4 regions of the Streptomyces boninensis genome follow, and region 1 is predicted to be linked to each of the others. Evidence: riboswitches for the same ligand, from Rfam matches in the RefSeq annotation. Region 1 holds a riboswitch; each other region holds the start of a gene.
The links. A riboswitch is a leader RNA that binds a small molecule or an ion and turns the genes downstream of it on or off. The one in region 1 is predicted to bind cyclic di-AMP.
Positions count from the first base shown of each region.

Region 2: linked by a shared signal. The riboswitch ahead of ACNNMR_RS09760 (M23 family metallopeptidase) and the one ahead of ACNNMR_RS25355 (M23 family metallopeptidase) in region 1 are both predicted to bind cyclic di-AMP.
Region 3: linked by a shared signal. The riboswitch ahead of ACNNMR_RS30255 (LysM peptidoglycan-binding domain-containing protein) and the one ahead of ACNNMR_RS25355 (M23 family metallopeptidase) in region 1 are both predicted to bind cyclic di-AMP.
Region 4: linked by a shared signal. The riboswitch ahead of ACNNMR_RS12775 (transglycosylase SLT domain-containing protein) and the one ahead of ACNNMR_RS25355 (M23 family metallopeptidase) in region 1 are both predicted to bind cyclic di-AMP.

Region 1 is NZ_CP183837.1:5,546,465-5,550,136, reverse strand. Features, by position in the region: gene ACNNMR_RS25360 (RNA polymerase sigma factor) at 1-227, opposite strand, end outside; gene ACNNMR_RS25355 (M23 family metallopeptidase) at 571-1,677, opposite strand; cyclic di-AMP (ydaO/yuaA leader) riboswitch at 1,689-1,840, opposite strand; gene ACNNMR_RS25350 (PP2C family protein-serine/threonine phosphatase) at 2,109-3,242, opposite strand; gene ACNNMR_RS25345 (lysylphosphatidylglycerol synthase domain-containing protein) at 3,354-3,672, shown strand, end outside.
Region 2 is NZ_CP183837.1:2,179,650-2,183,321, reverse strand. Features, by position in the region: gene ACNNMR_RS09765 (glycoside hydrolase family 3 protein) at 1-1,671, opposite strand, end outside; cyclic di-AMP (ydaO/yuaA leader) riboswitch at 2,037-2,190, shown strand; gene ACNNMR_RS09760 (M23 family metallopeptidase) at 2,200-2,976, shown strand; gene ACNNMR_RS09755 (ArsR/SmtB family transcription factor) at 3,100-3,672, shown strand, end outside; gene ACNNMR_RS09750 (MFS transporter) at 3,672-3,672, shown strand, end outside.
Region 3 is NZ_CP183837.1:6,577,418-6,581,089, reverse strand. Features, by position in the region: gene ACNNMR_RS30265 (response regulator) at 1-73, opposite strand, end outside; gene ACNNMR_RS30260 (serine hydrolase) at 193-1,101, opposite strand; cyclic di-AMP (ydaO/yuaA leader) riboswitch at 1,345-1,498, shown strand; gene ACNNMR_RS30255 (LysM peptidoglycan-binding domain-containing protein) at 1,501-2,397, shown strand; gene ACNNMR_RS30250 (hypothetical protein) at 2,407-2,955, opposite strand; gene crcB (fluoride efflux transporter CrcB) at 3,059-3,433, opposite strand; gene ACNNMR_RS30240 (DUF190 domain-containing protein) at 3,430-3,672, opposite strand, start outside.
Region 4 is NZ_CP183837.1:2,823,918-2,827,589, reverse strand. Features, by position in the region: gene ACNNMR_RS12785 (L-talarate/galactarate dehydratase) at 1-857, opposite strand, end outside; gene ACNNMR_RS12780 (SDR family oxidoreductase) at 973-1,767, opposite strand; cyclic di-AMP (ydaO/yuaA leader) riboswitch at 2,117-2,279, shown strand; gene ACNNMR_RS12775 (transglycosylase SLT domain-containing protein) at 2,284-3,036, shown strand; gene ACNNMR_RS12770 (maleylpyruvate isomerase family mycothiol-dependent enzyme) at 3,140-3,672, opposite strand, start outside.

The DNA.
Region 1 (3,672 bases):
GCTATGCCGAAGAGCCAGGCTCTCGTCGAGCCGCGGGCGGCCACGTACGCGCGACGGCCTGCGAAGGCCCGTAACCACACCTCCGATAGCAGATCGTCGGCCGCCGCGGGAGCCCGGCGCGCGAGATAGCCGTGCAGCGCGGTGGAATGCCGGTCCACCAGGGGCTCGAAGGCCGATGGGTCGCTTACGGAGCGGGCCAACAGGTGGTCGTCGGTGCTGTCATCCATGCCACTCCCCTCCAACAGCCGCCACCACGGCGGCCTCACCCCTACTTGCATTCTGGGGCGGGGAGCGTTCGGGGAGAGCGTCCAAAGACGTATGCAGAAGCCGACGGCCCTGGTGTCGGGGGGTAGGCCACCAGGGCCGCCGGCGGTTTCTGGGGGCGCGGGGAAGCGCCAGCGGGGGACGGGGGTGTTGCGGGGGTGGTCGGCGGGCGGGACAGGGGTGAAGCCCGTCCCGCCTGCCGCCGTTCAGGCAGCGTTGAGCTGCCGCCCACCGGAGCCAAGCGGGGGAAGTTGCTCCGGTGTCGCGCCGTTCCTCAGTGGGACGGACGGGTGTGCGGCCCGGTCGTCAGATCCCCACGCCGTTCTTGCGCAGCCACGGCATCGGGTCGACCGGGTCGCCGCCGCCCGGGCGGACTTCGAGGTGGAGGTGGGGGCCGGTGACGTTGCCGGTCGCGCCTACGCGGCCGATGACGTCGCCGGTCGTGACCTTGCCGCTGGTCTTGATGATGGAGGACTGGTGGCAGTACCAGATCTCCGTACCGTCGTCGAGCGTCAGGATGGTGCGGTAGCCGTACGAACCCGCCCAGCCGGACTCCGTGATGGTGCCGGAGTGCAGGGCCTTGATCGGGGTGCCGGTGGGGGCGGCGAAGTCCTGGCCGGTGTGGGTGGTGGCCCAGTGGGAGCTGGTCTCGCCGAAGGTGGCGGTCAACGTGTAGTTCGAGACCGGGACGATGTACGACGCCGCCAGCTTGCGCAGGCGCTCCGCCTCCGCCTTGCGGCGGGCCTCTTCCTCGGCCTTGCGCTTGGCCTCGATCGCGGCCTTCTTCTTCTCCGCGAGTTCCTTCTTCTTGGCCGCCTCGGCCTCTTCGGTGGCCTTCTGCGCCGCCGAGGCCTGCATGGCGACGCGTTCCTTCTCGTCGGCCTGCGCCTGCTGCGCCTCGGCCTGCTCCATGATGCGGGCGCGCAGCGCCTCGCCGGAGTTGGCCTCGCCGGAGGCGACCTCTTCGCTGCTGAGGCCGGCCTGGGTGAAGGGGGTGGTGGTCTTGGTGCCGGGGGCCGGACCCTCGTCCTCCTGCGACGGCATCAGGTCGCCGACGCCCGGGAGGGATTCGGCGTCCGGGAGGCTGTCGTTGACCTTGCCCGCGACGTCGGAGACCGGGCCCATGTCCGGCATGGATATCGCGACCGGGGGCTTGGACTGCGCCTGGGATATGGAGGATCCCGCGCCGACCGCCGCTATGACACCGACGCCGAGGACCGCACCGCTGCGCGCCATCGAGCCGCGCTGCTTGGCAGGACGACGGCGGCGGGACGACGGGCGGAAGCCGTCGTCGTAACCGGGGTCCCAGTCTTCGTAGGGACCGTCGCTGTATCCCTCGTCATAGCCGTACGGGCCCGGCTCGTAAGGGTCGTACTGAGCCTCGGGACCGGGGCCACGCCTATAGGACGCCACGCGGGCGTACTCCTTTCCTTCCTTCTCGCCTACCGGGTTAGCTGACGGGTTCGGAGCAGGAAGGTCTCCTACGGGCGGCCTCTGGCGGGAGGCTGTCCGATTCACCCCAAGGAAGTTGGTTCCCCGGTTCCCTCGGTGTCGCAATGCATGGTGCTGGTCTTGCTGTTGTTGATCTGGCGTTCGCAGCTTCTGCAGTTGTTTCACTTACGGGATTCGGCGACGGCGCACGGTGCCGCCTCTTGCGGCGGCAGTGACGACCGCGCTGCGTTATCGAACGCTAGTAGAGAGAGGGGTCTGATTCCAAGTCGTTCAGGGGATTGACTCAGCCATCTGACAATGACGTTACGGATATCAGGCGGCAGAAGCGGACAAGTTGCCGCCACCGATGGCTAGAAGTAGGTCACGGCCGTTAAACGATCGTGCGGTACTTGTTATGCGGAGGGCGGGTGATCCGTCACGGTGCGTGATATCGCGAGCAGCGCCGTGTCGTCCGCGGTGAGCCCGCCGGTGTGCCGGGCCACATCCTCTATGAGGCCGTCGAGCAACTCCTCGGGCCCGCGGAAGATCCGACCGCCCAGCCGCTCGTACGGGTCGTAGAAGCACCCGCGCCGGTCCCGCGCCTCGGTGACGCCGTCGGTGAACAGCACGAGGGTGGCGCCGGGCGGGAAGTCCACCTCGACCGTTTCGTCCGGCCAGTGGCCGAGTTCGGTGACGCCGAGGGGCAGGGAGGCCTCCTCGGGCTCCACCTTGTGTACGGAGCCGTCGGCGTGGAGGACGAGGGGGGCGGGGTGGCCGCGGTTCACCACCCGGAGAACGGAGCTGCCCTTGGTGAACTCCGCCAGCACCGCCGTCGTAAAACCCTCGAAGCGGTCAAGTCCCTCCCGCCGCACGCCCTCCCGCAGCAGCGCCGCGTCCAGCCGGGCGGCGAGGCCGGCCTGGTCCGGCTCCTGCTCCGCCGCCTCCCGGAACGCGCCGATCACCACGGCCACCGCCTCCACCGCGCCGAGCCCCTTGCCGCGTACGTCGCCGACGATGGCACGGACGCCGTACGGGGTGTCCTGGACGGCGTACAGGTCGCCGCCGATGCGGGCGTCGGCGTCGGCGGCGATGTAGCGGGCGGCGACGTTCAGGCCGCCGATGCGGTCCTCGGGGGTGGGGAGGACGGCGCGCTGGGCGGTCTCGGAGACGTAGCGGGCGGAGGCGAGGCGGCGGTCGGCGCGGGTGGAGAGGCGGTTGACGATGATGGCGATGAGGCCGATGACGGAGGTCGTCGACATCTCGGTGATCGCGTCGGGCTGGACGGCGGTGCCGTTCCACACGTCGAGACCGATGTCGGTGGCGAGGGTGGCGACGACCACGGCGATGGTGCCGCGCAGCGTGTAGAGGGGCGCGGCGATGAGCGGTGCGGCGGCGAAGAAGGGGGAGGCGGTGAGGCCGGGCGGGGTTATCCGGTAGAAGATCGCGCCGGCGACGATGAGGATCGGCGGCAGCACCTGCAGGATCAGGCGGAGCGGCGTCAGATCGCCGGCATCGCCAGTGGGTCCGTCACCTCCTCTCTTCCGCACCCCTTTACCCTCGCCCGGGCTCGGGGGTGCGGCGAGTGGATGACCGCCAGCCGGGTCACCCGTATCCGCGTCCCGGCTGGCCGCGCACCCCGGCAAGGGCGAGCGTGGAGTGTGGCCACTGCACCCTCCTCGACACCCCGCGTCGTGCGCCGGCCGGTCGACCGGGCCCGGTTCCTGTTCGACGTCGCGGTGGTCGCCGCGCTGCTCGGCGGGGCCGTGCTGGTACGGGCCGCGCCCGGGCTGCTGATCGGGCCGATCGTCTTCGCGTCCGGGGTGGTGATGGCTCTCGCGCCCATCGCGGCCGCCACCGAGCGGCTGCTGCGGCGCGAGGGGCGGCTGGTCACCGACGGGGTGCTGGCGGCGCTGATCACGTATCTGGCCGCCTTCGGGATCAATCTGCTGGTGCTGGGGCCCGGCCCGGAGGCGCTGC
Region 2 (3,672 bases), 3.4 Mb from region 1:
CGTCTCCAGCGACGTCACACCGAAGTTGCACGTCGTCAGATACGCCGGCACCGACGGGAAGCGGCGGATGTCGTACGGGACGCCGACCCCCAGCACCACCACCGGCTTACCCGTGCCGAGCAGCGCCTGGACCAGCACCGCCTGCGCCTTGCCCTTGTCCGTGGCGTTGGCCAGCGCGTGGCTGCTCACGACCACCAGGTCGGCCTGAGCCGCCGCGGCGACGGCCTCGTCGATCTTCGCCTGCGCCGGCACCGAGCCGGTCTCCAGCGTGGTGACCGTCTGGCCCCGCGCCGTCAGGCTCTGCCCGATCGCCGTCGTGGCCGGGACGCCCCACCCGGTGACCAGGACCTTCCGCTGCTGCTTCGGCAGCGGGAGCAGGTCACCAGAATTCTTCACCAGCGTCACCGTAGGACGGGTGATCCTCACCGCCTCCGCCGTGTGCGACGAGCTCCCGACCACCCGCTCCGCCCGGTTGACGCTGACGTACGGGTCCCCGTACAGCCCCTGCCGCAGCTTGTGCGCCAGGATCCGTACGACCGAAGCCTCCAGCCGCTTCTCGGTGATGTCGCCGCCGCGCACCGCGGCCGTCACCGCCGCCACCGCCGTGTCCATCTGCGGCGCCAGCACCAGCATGTCCGCGCCCGCCTGGAAGGCCCGTACCGGCGCCACGTCCGGCGGGAACTCGCCCGCCGCGCCCTGCATGTCGAGCGCGTCGGTGACGATCAGGCCCTTGAAGCCGAGCTCGTCGCGGAGCAGGCCGGTGAGGATCTTGTGGGACATCGTGGCCGGGGCGCCGCTGTCGTCCAGCGACTTCACCACGATGTGGGCGGTCATTATCGTTTCGAGGCCGGCGGCGATCGCCGCGCGGAACGGCGGCAGGTCGATGGCGTCGAGCTCGGCCCTGGTGTGCTTGATCTCCGGGAGGCCGAAGTGGCTGTCGACGGCCGTGTCGCCGTGGCCGGGGAAGTGCTTGGCCGCCGAGGCGACGCCGCCGCGGTCGTGGCCGAGGACGGCGGCCGCGGCCATTGGGGCGGCCAGCTTCGCCTCGTCGCTGAAGGAACGTACTCCTATGGCGGTGTTGTCCGGGTTGAGGTTCACGTCCGCGCACGGGCCGTAGTTCTGGTTGATGCCGACCGCGGCCAGTTCGCGGGCGGTGATCTCCGCGGAGCGGTAGGCGTGGGCTAATGAGCGGCCCGAGCCCAGGGCCATGTTGCCGGGGAACTGGGTGGCGGGGGCGGGCATGCGGGTGACGCGGGCGCCGCCCTCCTGGTCGGTGGAGATGACCAGCGGGGTGGCGGCGGGGGCGTCGAGGGCGGCCTTCTGCAGGCCGTTGGTGAGGCCCGCGATCTGGCGTACGCCGGTCATGTTGACGCCGCGGGTGGCGAAGAGAATTACGGCGCCCGGCTGGTATTTGGCGATCACCTCGGCCGGGGTGTTTACCCCGTAAAGGCGGCGGTTGAAGGCCTGCGCGGTGGCGTCGACGGCGTCGGCCGCGGTGCCGCCGACCTCGACCACGAAAAGCTGCCCGATTTGCTGCTCAATGGTCATTCGGCGGGCCAGCGCCCTGGCCCGGGAGGTGTACGAATCGGCCGCGGCGGTGGACGGGCCCGTCATGCCCGCGGTGATGGCGGCGCCTGCGAATCCGGCGAGGACATGTCTGCGAGAAGGCATGAGATCGCTCCTTAGCGAGTACGCGTGCGTGTGCCCTACGGCTGTGCAGCGGGGGGTGGTGGCTGCCGGCTCGGGTCTGCTCCCCCGTGTGGCCGCCAAGGAGAACTCGGCCGCAAATCTGGCAGCGGGTTCTTGGTCATGTCAATGCGTCTGCGCCCTAAACGGGTAAATCGGATCTTGTCCGAGAAGGCCGGGTTATTGCGCTGCAACTCGCCGGTGACCAAGCGGAATTCATGTGTGGGGCTGATGTGATGAGCTTGTAATCAGAGGCTGCAGACCTCTAGCGTTGCGTCCGTTCGAGAACCGAACACCGCAGCGCCGTACCGCCGAATCCTGCCCACGGCACCTGCGGCTCCCCCGGCAGCAACAGCTCACCGCCAGGGCAGGAGCGGGGGACCCACCTTCGCCGTTCCGTCCCCGGACGGCTTGGGGTGAAGCCGCCCGTCATCAGTGCAGCGCGGCCGGGCTATCTCCAGCCCGAACCCGACAGCTCACCTCGCAGGCGTAGGGAGAAGGAGAGCTCACTCCATGACGTCTGCGATAGGCCGTCACCGCGCCCACCGCAAGCCGAGCACCGCCCGCCGCTACGCCGCCCGCGCCGCCGCCGGCGGCGCCACCCTCGCCCTCCCGATCGTGGGTTACTCCGCCACCGGCGCCCTCGCCGCGGAGTCCACCTACACGGTCGAGGCCGGGGACACGCTCTCCACGATCGCCGCCGACGAGGACGTCGACGGCGGCTGGAAGGCCCTCTACGAGAAGAACAAGTCCGTCATCGGCGACGACCCGAACATGATCCAGGTCGGCGACAAGCTGTCCCTGGACACGGGCGACTCCGGCTCCAGCACGGACGCCTCCAATGCCTCGTACGGCACCGGCACCTCCACCGAGGAGGCCGACGCCGTCCTCCCGGTCTCCGACGCCAACCCGACGGCGAAGTTCGAGCAGGCGGGCGGCACCTGGTCCTCCGGCGAGCACAGCGGCCAGGACTGGTCCGTACCCACCGGCACGAAGGTCAAGGCCGCCATCGGCGGCGAGGTCGTCACGGCCGGCTACGACGACTCGTTCGGCTACGAGGTCGTCATCAAGCACGCCAGCGGCGACTACCAGCAGTACGCCCACCTGTCGCAGATCGACGTGAAGGTGGGCGAGAAGGTCGGCACCGGCGACCGCATCGCCCTGTCGGGCGCGACGGGCAACGTCACCGGTCCGCACCTGCACTTCGAGGTCCGCAAGACCGCCGAGTACGGCTCCGCGGTGGACCCGATCTCGTGGCTTGCCGACCATGGGGTGAAGGCGAACTCCTGAGTCGTAGCGGCTCCTGAAAGGCCCGGGCCGGGTGGTGGTCCGGGCCTTTTCGCTGCCGAGTTGTGCAAGAAAAGTTGCGCAAGACATATTGTGCAACTTTCCTTGCCTATCTACGGTGTTGGCGTGCCCTCTCGCATCACTGAACTGGCCAAGCTCAAGGCCTTCACACATCCGTTGCGTATCGACCTGTACCGGCTGCTGCGGCTGCGCGGTGCGGCCACGGCCTCGCAGCTGGCCGAGGAGGTCGACCAGGCGGTGTCGCTGGTCAGCTATCACCTGCGCAAGCTGCACGAGCACGGCTTCATCCGGGACCTGCCCGATCGCGCGCGGGACGGGCGGGAGCGCTGGTGGGGCGTTACGGAGCAGGGTTTCGCGTTCCACGCCAAGGACTTCGACGAGACCCCCGAGGGCGTCGCCGCGCTGGCCGGAGTGACCCGCGAGGTGCTGGCGACCCGCACGGCGCAGTACCGCAACTTCCTCGACCAGCAGGCCGGCTGGGGCAAGGAGTGGACCCGGGCGCACTTCAGCTCGGAGGCCATGGCCCGGCTGACGGCGGCCGAGCTGCAGGAGGTGGCCGACGAGGTCGCGGCGCTCGCCGACCGGTGGGTGGAGCGGGGCAGGGCCGCCGAGGCGGCCGGCGACACCGAGGGGCGGGAGGCCGTCGCGTTCCATCTGTACGGGTTTCCGGTGCGGCCG
Region 3 (3,672 bases), 1.0 Mb from region 1:
CGGTCACGACCTCGAAGCCCTCCAGCTCGAGATTGACCCTGATCAGCTGCCGGATCACCTTGTTGTCGTCCACAACAAGGACCCGACCGGACAAGCCAGGCACAGAGAAAAGGGTAGGTGCGCGACCCCCGCCGCGTCCCGGATTTGCGTACTTCCCCGCGTGCGGGGAGGGGAGTGTGGAAGCGTTTACTGCTATGTGGCCGCAGCCTCAACGGCCGCGTCGACGGCTGTCTCCGCGGCGTGCTCGACCGTCTCGATGCCGTGCTGCCGGGTGGTGTGGCCGTCGGACAGGACCGCGATCAGGTAGGTGTGGCCCGCGCGCTGGGCGCGGCCGATGCTGTTGACGTCCCAGCGGCCGGTGGCGGTGCGCGGCAGCCAGCCGTTCTTGAGCGCCACGGAGCCGTCGGCGGCGCCCGTGACCGCCGCGGATATCCCCCAGCGCTGGTCGGGGACGACGCGGCACATGAGGTCGTCGAGGACGGCCCGGGAGGCGCGCGTGAGCGGGGAGTCGGTGGTGAAGACGGCCTTGAGGAGGCGGAGCTGGTCCGCCGCGGTGGTACGGGTCAGGCCCCAGTGGCCGCCGCTGCCCGGGTCCGTATCGGTCAGGCCCAGGCGCTTGTTGGCGGCGGCGAGGCCCGCGGCGCCGCCGATGGACTGCCAGAGGGCGTCGGCGGCGTCGTTGTCGCTGCGGGTGATCATCGCTTCGGCCAGGCGGGTTTCGGACGCGGAGAGCTTGCGGTGGGCGTCCTGGGCCTTGAGCAGCAGGGCGGCAAGGATGTCGACCTTGGCGATGCTGGCGGTGTCGTACGTGCCGCCGCCGTGCGTGGCGGTGTCGCCGGTGGTGAGGTCCGTAACGGCGAGGGCGTACCGGCCTGATGGGACCGGGAGGGCGGCGAGGGCGGCGTCCACCGTCGCGTCGAGGTCGGGGGTGGGTGTCGGCGAGGGGGACGGATTGTCCGTCTTCCCCGGTGACTTCGGCGACTTCGACGGCTCCGCCGCTTCCGCGGTGCGGGCCGGTGACTGGCATGCCGTACCCGCGGCGAGGGTCAGGAGGGCCAGAAAGGCGGCGGTCGTGAGCGCGATGCGCGGTGAGCGGGACACGCCGGGGAAATTAGGCAGCGCATTTCACAGCCGTCTGGGAGCGGCCTCAACATCGGCTTAAAAACGGAAAGTCGGGAACGCGGGGGACGCATGCGTACCGGAGCAACCACGGAGGGTCAAGGGTCGAGCGTTTGTCCGTGATGTGCTTGTGATCTACCGCCGAGATCTCTTAGTGTCACGGCAGTTCGCACATGCGAGCACCGCGTCCCCCGATCCGCCGAATCCTGCCCGTCGGGGGCCGGCACCGTCGTCTTGCCACCGCAGGGCAGGAGCGGGGGAACCACCGTTCTCCGTCGGGGACTTTCCCGACTAGGGGTGCAGCCGCACCAATTGGCGCGGCCGGGCAGCTCCAGCCCGAACCCGACAGCTCACCTCGCAGGCGCCGGAGAAAGTCCCAGCATGGCCGGTACCGGCACACGCCGCGCACCCAAACAGCGCGTCGGCACCCGACGCGTCGTCACCGTCGCGGGCATAGGCATCGCCCTCCCCGCGCTCGGCACGCTCGCGGCCTCGGCCGCGAACGCGTACACGGTGGAGAAGGGCGACACCCTCTCGGACATCGCGGCGGACCACGGATACGGATCCGACTGGCAGCGGCTGTACGAGGACAACAAGAAGACGGTCGGCGGCGACCCCGACCTGATCCTGCCCGGCCAGGAGCTGGACATCGACGGCAAGGCCAAGGCCCCGGCCGCCAAGCCCAGCTCCTCCGCCGACAAGGCCGCCGACAAGGCCGAGGCCCAGCGGTACGTCACGCACACCGTCGCGGCCGGGGACACGCTCGGGAAGATCGCGGCGAAATACGACGTGCCGGGCGGCTGGCAGCGCGTCTACGCGGACAACAAGGACAAGGTCGGCTCGGATCCCGCCGCGCTGAAGGTGGGCACGAAGCTGAAGGTGGACACCAAGGGCGGGAAGGTCTCGAACCCCGTTCAGCAGGCGTCGGATTCCTCGGGCTCCGGTTCCTCCGGCTCCGGTGGCTCCGGCTCGTCCGCGATCCCCACCACCGAGGCGGGCATGAAGGCCGCGGCGCAGAAGCTGATGCCGGCGGACCAGTTCACCTGCTTCAGCAACATCGTGGAGCGGGAAAGCGGCTGGAACCACAAGGCGACGAACCCGTCCTCGGGCGCGTACGGCCTGGTGCAGGCGCTGCCCGGCTCCAAGATGGCGTCCGCGGGCGCCGACTGGCGGACGAACCCGGTCACGCAGATCAAGTGGGGCCTGACCTACATGAACGAGCGCTACGACAGCCCGTGCGGCGCCTGGGAGTTCTGGCAGGCGAACAGGTGGTACTGAGCGCCTGACCTACTCGTCGAGGTAGGCGTCCAGCGCCTCGTCCAGTGAGGTCGTCCACTCGTTGAGGGCGGCCTTGCTGGACGCGGCCACCTCGGCCGGGTATTCGCGCCGGCGGCGGGTGTGCACGGTGACGGTGAGCCGGCGGCCGAAGCGCGAGGTGGCCCACTCGACGGCGCCGATCTCGTCCCAGCCGAAGTCCGCCTCGGTGTCGTCGAGGGTGAAGCGGACGCCGTCGGCGTCGACGGCGATGGAGCCGCGGCGGTCGGAGGCCTCGAAGGCGGGACCGTCGCCGGGCTCGCCGTCGGCCTCATCCTCGTCCGTGGACTCGCCGTCCTCGTCCTCGCCGGCGCTCTCCGCCGCGTCGCCGGCGTCCGCCGCGTCCTCGGCGGCCTCCGCCTCGACGCCGTCGCCGTCCTCGTCCGTCTCCACGCCGGCCTGCGCCTGGTCCTGCGTTTCCGGCTCCGGCTCCTGGTGCGCGGGCACGAGGCCCGGCACCGCGCCCGGGTCGGTGGCGGCGGCGTTCACGGTCGGTATCTTGGTGCCCTTCTTCTCCGTCACAGCGCGCATTATTGCGGATCACCCGCCCGTCCCGTCCAGCCCGGCAGCGCCAAGGCGGCGGAGCCGGAAAAACTCATCGTTCTTTAAGGTGCGGCGTCCGCCGTCAGCCCCAGGCGGCCTCGGCCACCGCCACCCCGACGAACACCGCGCCGAGCCCCGCCACCACGCTCGCGACGGCGTTGGCCGCGGCGTAGAACCGCGCCCCCTCCTCCGCGAGCCGCAGCGTCTCGTACGAGAAGGTCGAATACGTGGTGAGCGCCCCGCACAGCCCGGTGCCGAGAAGCAGCTGCAGCCGGTCTCCCGCCGCGCCCGCGACCACCGCGCCGGTGAGGACGCCGAGGACGAGGCAGCCGGCGACGTTGACGGTCAGCGTGCCCCAGGGGAAGACGGAGTCGTGGCGGAGCTGCACGGCGCGGTCGGTGACATAGCGGAGGGGGGCGCCGACCATGGCGCCGGCGATGACGAACAGCCAGTTCACCGCGGGTCGCCGCCCCGGCCCACGTAACGGATCACCTCGACCTCGTCGAGGATGACCAGGCCCTCCCCCACCAGCTCGTCCAGCTCCGGCAGGAAGCCGCGGACCCGCTCCTCGGTGTCCACGATGACGATGGCGACCGGCAGGTCCTCGCTCAGGGACAGCAGCCGGGAGGTGTGGATGAGGGAGGAGGCGCCGAAGCCCTCGATGCCGCGGAAGACGCTGGCGCCGGCGAGGCCGGC
Region 4 (3,672 bases), 2.7 Mb from region 1:
GTGATCCCGCCGACCCGCGGCGCGTCCGGCTGGATGATGTCGCAGGCCCGGCCCTCGATCAGCGCGATGTGCTCCGCGGCGCCCGCGAGCATCTCGCCGGTCGCGACCGGCGTGTCCAGTGCGGCGGCGAGCGCCGCGTGGCCCTCGGTGTCGTACGCGTCGAGGGGCTCCTCGATCCAGGTCAGCCCGAACGACTCCATCGCCCGGCCGACGCGCAGCGCCGTGGTGCGGTCCCACTGCTGGTTGGCGTCCACCATCAGCGGCACCTCGTCGCCGAGGTGGGAGCGTACGGCCTCCAGCCGCTTGAGGTCCGCCGCGGTGTCCGGCTGGCCGACCTTGATCTTGATGCCGCCGATGCCGCGCTCCAGGGAGGCGGTGGCGTTGGCGCAGACCTCGTCGATGGGGGTGTGGAGGAAGCCGCCGGAGGTGTTGTAGCAGCGGACCGAGTCGCGGTGGGCGCCGAGGAGTTTGGCGAGCGGGAGGTTCGCGCGGCGGGCCTTGAGGTCCCACAGGGCGACGTCGAGCGCGGCGATGGCCTGGGTGGCGAGGCCCGTACGGCCGACGGAGGCGCCGGACCAGACCAGCTTCGTCCACAGCCGCCCGATGTCGCTGGGGTCCTCGCCGAGCAGGTCGCCGGCGACCTCCTGCGCGTGGGCGTACTGGCCGCGCCCGCCCGCGCGCTTGGAGTAGCTGAAGCCGAGCCCCTCGTGCCCGTCCTCGGTGGTTATCTCGGCGAAGAGCATCGCCACCTCGGTCATCGGCCGCTGCCGGCCCGTCAGCACCTTGGCGTCGCTGATGGGCGTCGCCAGCGGGAGCGTGACGGAGGAGAGTCGGATGCGGCTGATGCGATCGGGCATGGAAACTCTCCTGTGCATATATGTGAACCGGGGTTGCGTATCTGAATCATGACTAGGCAACCATGGTGAGTCAGGAGAGGGCAAGGGTGCGTCGGCGAACCCGCCGGTCAGCGCGTCAGCGCAAGCCGTGCCGCCGCGCCGTGAGCCGCAGCATCGTCTCCCGCGGGATGAACCGCCGCAGTGTGAAGACCAGCGGCGCATTGCTCCCCACCGCGTACAGCGCCCGCGGCCGCCCGGCCTCGATGGCCTTCAGTACGGTCGCGGCCACCCGCTCCGCCGAGACCCCGCTCTCCTCGTTCGCGTTGAGCGCGGCGAGCATGGTGTCGTATTCGCCCCGGTACGGGGAGTCCGCCGCCACGTACTGCGTGCGCCGCCCGCTGATCCCGGTCGCGATCGAACCCGGCTCCACGGCCGTGACCCCGACCCCGTACTTGGCCACCTCGCCCCGTGCGGCGAACGCGAAGCCCTTGATGGCCGCCTTGGAGGCGACATACGAGGAGCGGTACGCGAGCGGGAAGCTCGCCAGCATCGAGCCGACCATCACCACCCGCCCGTAGCCGCGCTCGCGCATGCCCGGCAGCAGCAGCTGGGTGAGGCGGACGGCGCCGAAGACATTGGTCTGGAAGAGCCGGCGGACCGCGTCGGGCGGCAGCTCCTCGATCGGGCCGCTCTGGCTCTCGCCCGCGTTATTGACCAGGATGTCCACTTTGCCCGCCGCCGCGGCGCAGGCTTCGAGGCTCGCGTCGTCGGTGAGGTCGAGCGGGAGGTAGGTTACGCCGGGCACCGGCTCGGCGACCTTCTCCGGGTCGCGGCTGGTCCCGTACACCGTGTGTCCGCGCTGCACGAGGGCGGCGGCGACGGCGGCACCGATGCCGGAAGAGGCGCCGGTGATGAGGGCGGTCCTGGGCATGTGATTACCTCCCGGTAGGTGGGCGGCAGCCTAATCGCTGCGGGGGTGCACGCCGAGGGCCGCGGGCAGTTGGCCCGCCTCGTAAGTGAATGTCCGTTTTGGGGAGTTCAGGACCAAAGTCGTGACAAGGGTCACTCTGACGAGGTCCGGCGCGGTGGCGCCTTTCCCAGTTTCCCGTCCGTAAGCGGGAGTTGAGCGCGCGCCGCATACCTGTCAATGGTCCTTTCGCGGGGAATCCGGGCGGCGTGAATTGTTTCTTTGAATTCGAGGCTTGTCTCCCTTACGGGTCTCTGCCTAGGGTCGGCGACCAGCCGGACGGACCGCCTAATCCTGCCGCCGCCCGGTACCCGACCAAACACCGCTCACGGCAGGAGCGGGGGAACCAGGTAAGTCGCCGGTCCGGCCATCGGAATGAAACGGCCAGGAACGGCTTGGGGTGAAGTCGCCGAACGGCGGCCGGGCAGCTCCAGCCCGAACCCGACAGCTCACCTCGTAGGCGCCGGAGAGGAATTCGTCATGCCCGCAAAGGGAAAGCACCGCCGTCCCAAGAAGAGTTCGATCGGCCGCGGCATAGCCGTGGCCGGCACCAGCGCCACCGCCCTGGCCCTGCCGCTGATCGGCGCCAATGTCGCGGGCGCCGCGGAAAAGTCCGCCCCGGCCGCTGCCCCCGAGCGCGCCGTGGCCAAGGCCGCCGCGGCCGCGCCGCAGGCGGGCACCGCCACCACCTACGCGGTGGCCAAGGGTGATTCGCTGTCCACCATCGCCCACGAGCACGACGTGGACGGCGGCTGGAAGGCGCTGTACGAGGACAACAAGAAGGCCATCGGCGACAACCCGCGCGTTATCCGCCCGGGCCAGAAGCTGACCGTCGACGGCGCGAAGAAGGCCGCCGAGCCCAAGGCCGACAAGACGTCCGCAAAGCCCGCCGCGGCAAAGCAGGCGAGCTACCCCGACAACCTCGACGGCTGGATCAACGAGGCCCTCTCCATCATGAAGGAGAAGGGAATCCCCGGCTCGTACGACGGAATTCACCGCAACATCATGCGTGAGTCCGGCGGCGACCCGAACGCGCAGAACGGCTGGGACATCAACGCCCAGAACGGCACCCCGTCCAAGGGTCTGCTCCAGGTAATCCAGCCGACCTTCGACGCGTATCACGTCGACGGCACCTCGACCAGCCTCACCGATCCGGTGGCGAACATCGTGGCCGCGAGCAATTACGCGGCCGACCGGTATGGCTCGATCGACAATGTGAACGGTCCGTACTGAGTGATCCGGTAGGGGCGTAGAGACCTGTAGAGACCAAGAGGCGGACGGCTGTTGCTCGGGGGCAGTCGTCCGCCTCTTCGTTTGTCCGGTTACTTGTGTTTGGTTACTTGCGCAGCCAGAAGCTCGTCCGCTCCAGCCACAGCGCCAGCAGCTCCGTATCGCCGTGCGTCTCCAGGTCCGCGATCCTGCGGCGGCCGTACAGCAGCAGCTGCAGGTCGCCGAGCGGGGCGCGCACCGCGACCGCGGCCTTGGTGTGCGTCCGCCGCCAGTACGGCAGTTCGCCGGTGAGGTCGACATACCACTCGGCGGGGTCGTCGCCGCCGGCCGGGTCCGTGCCGTGCAGATGGAGGGTGCGGCCCGGGCCGAGGAGCGGCGGCGCGTCCGCCGGGGCCGCCTCCAGGACGCGGGGGAGGGCGGCGAAGCCCATCCACTCGTCCACCGCGTCCTGCGCCATCACCGGGTCCGCGGCGAACGGGACTTGGGTGGCGAAGGCGGCGTCCGCGGCGTGCACGGTCGTCTCATGCGTCATCCGGCGGGCCCAGAACAGGGCGGTGCCACCCGGCGCGACGGTCCACAGCGGCGCGTCGGGCCCGGCCTCCCGCAGCGCGTCGGTGAGCTGCGCGGCGCCCTCGTCGA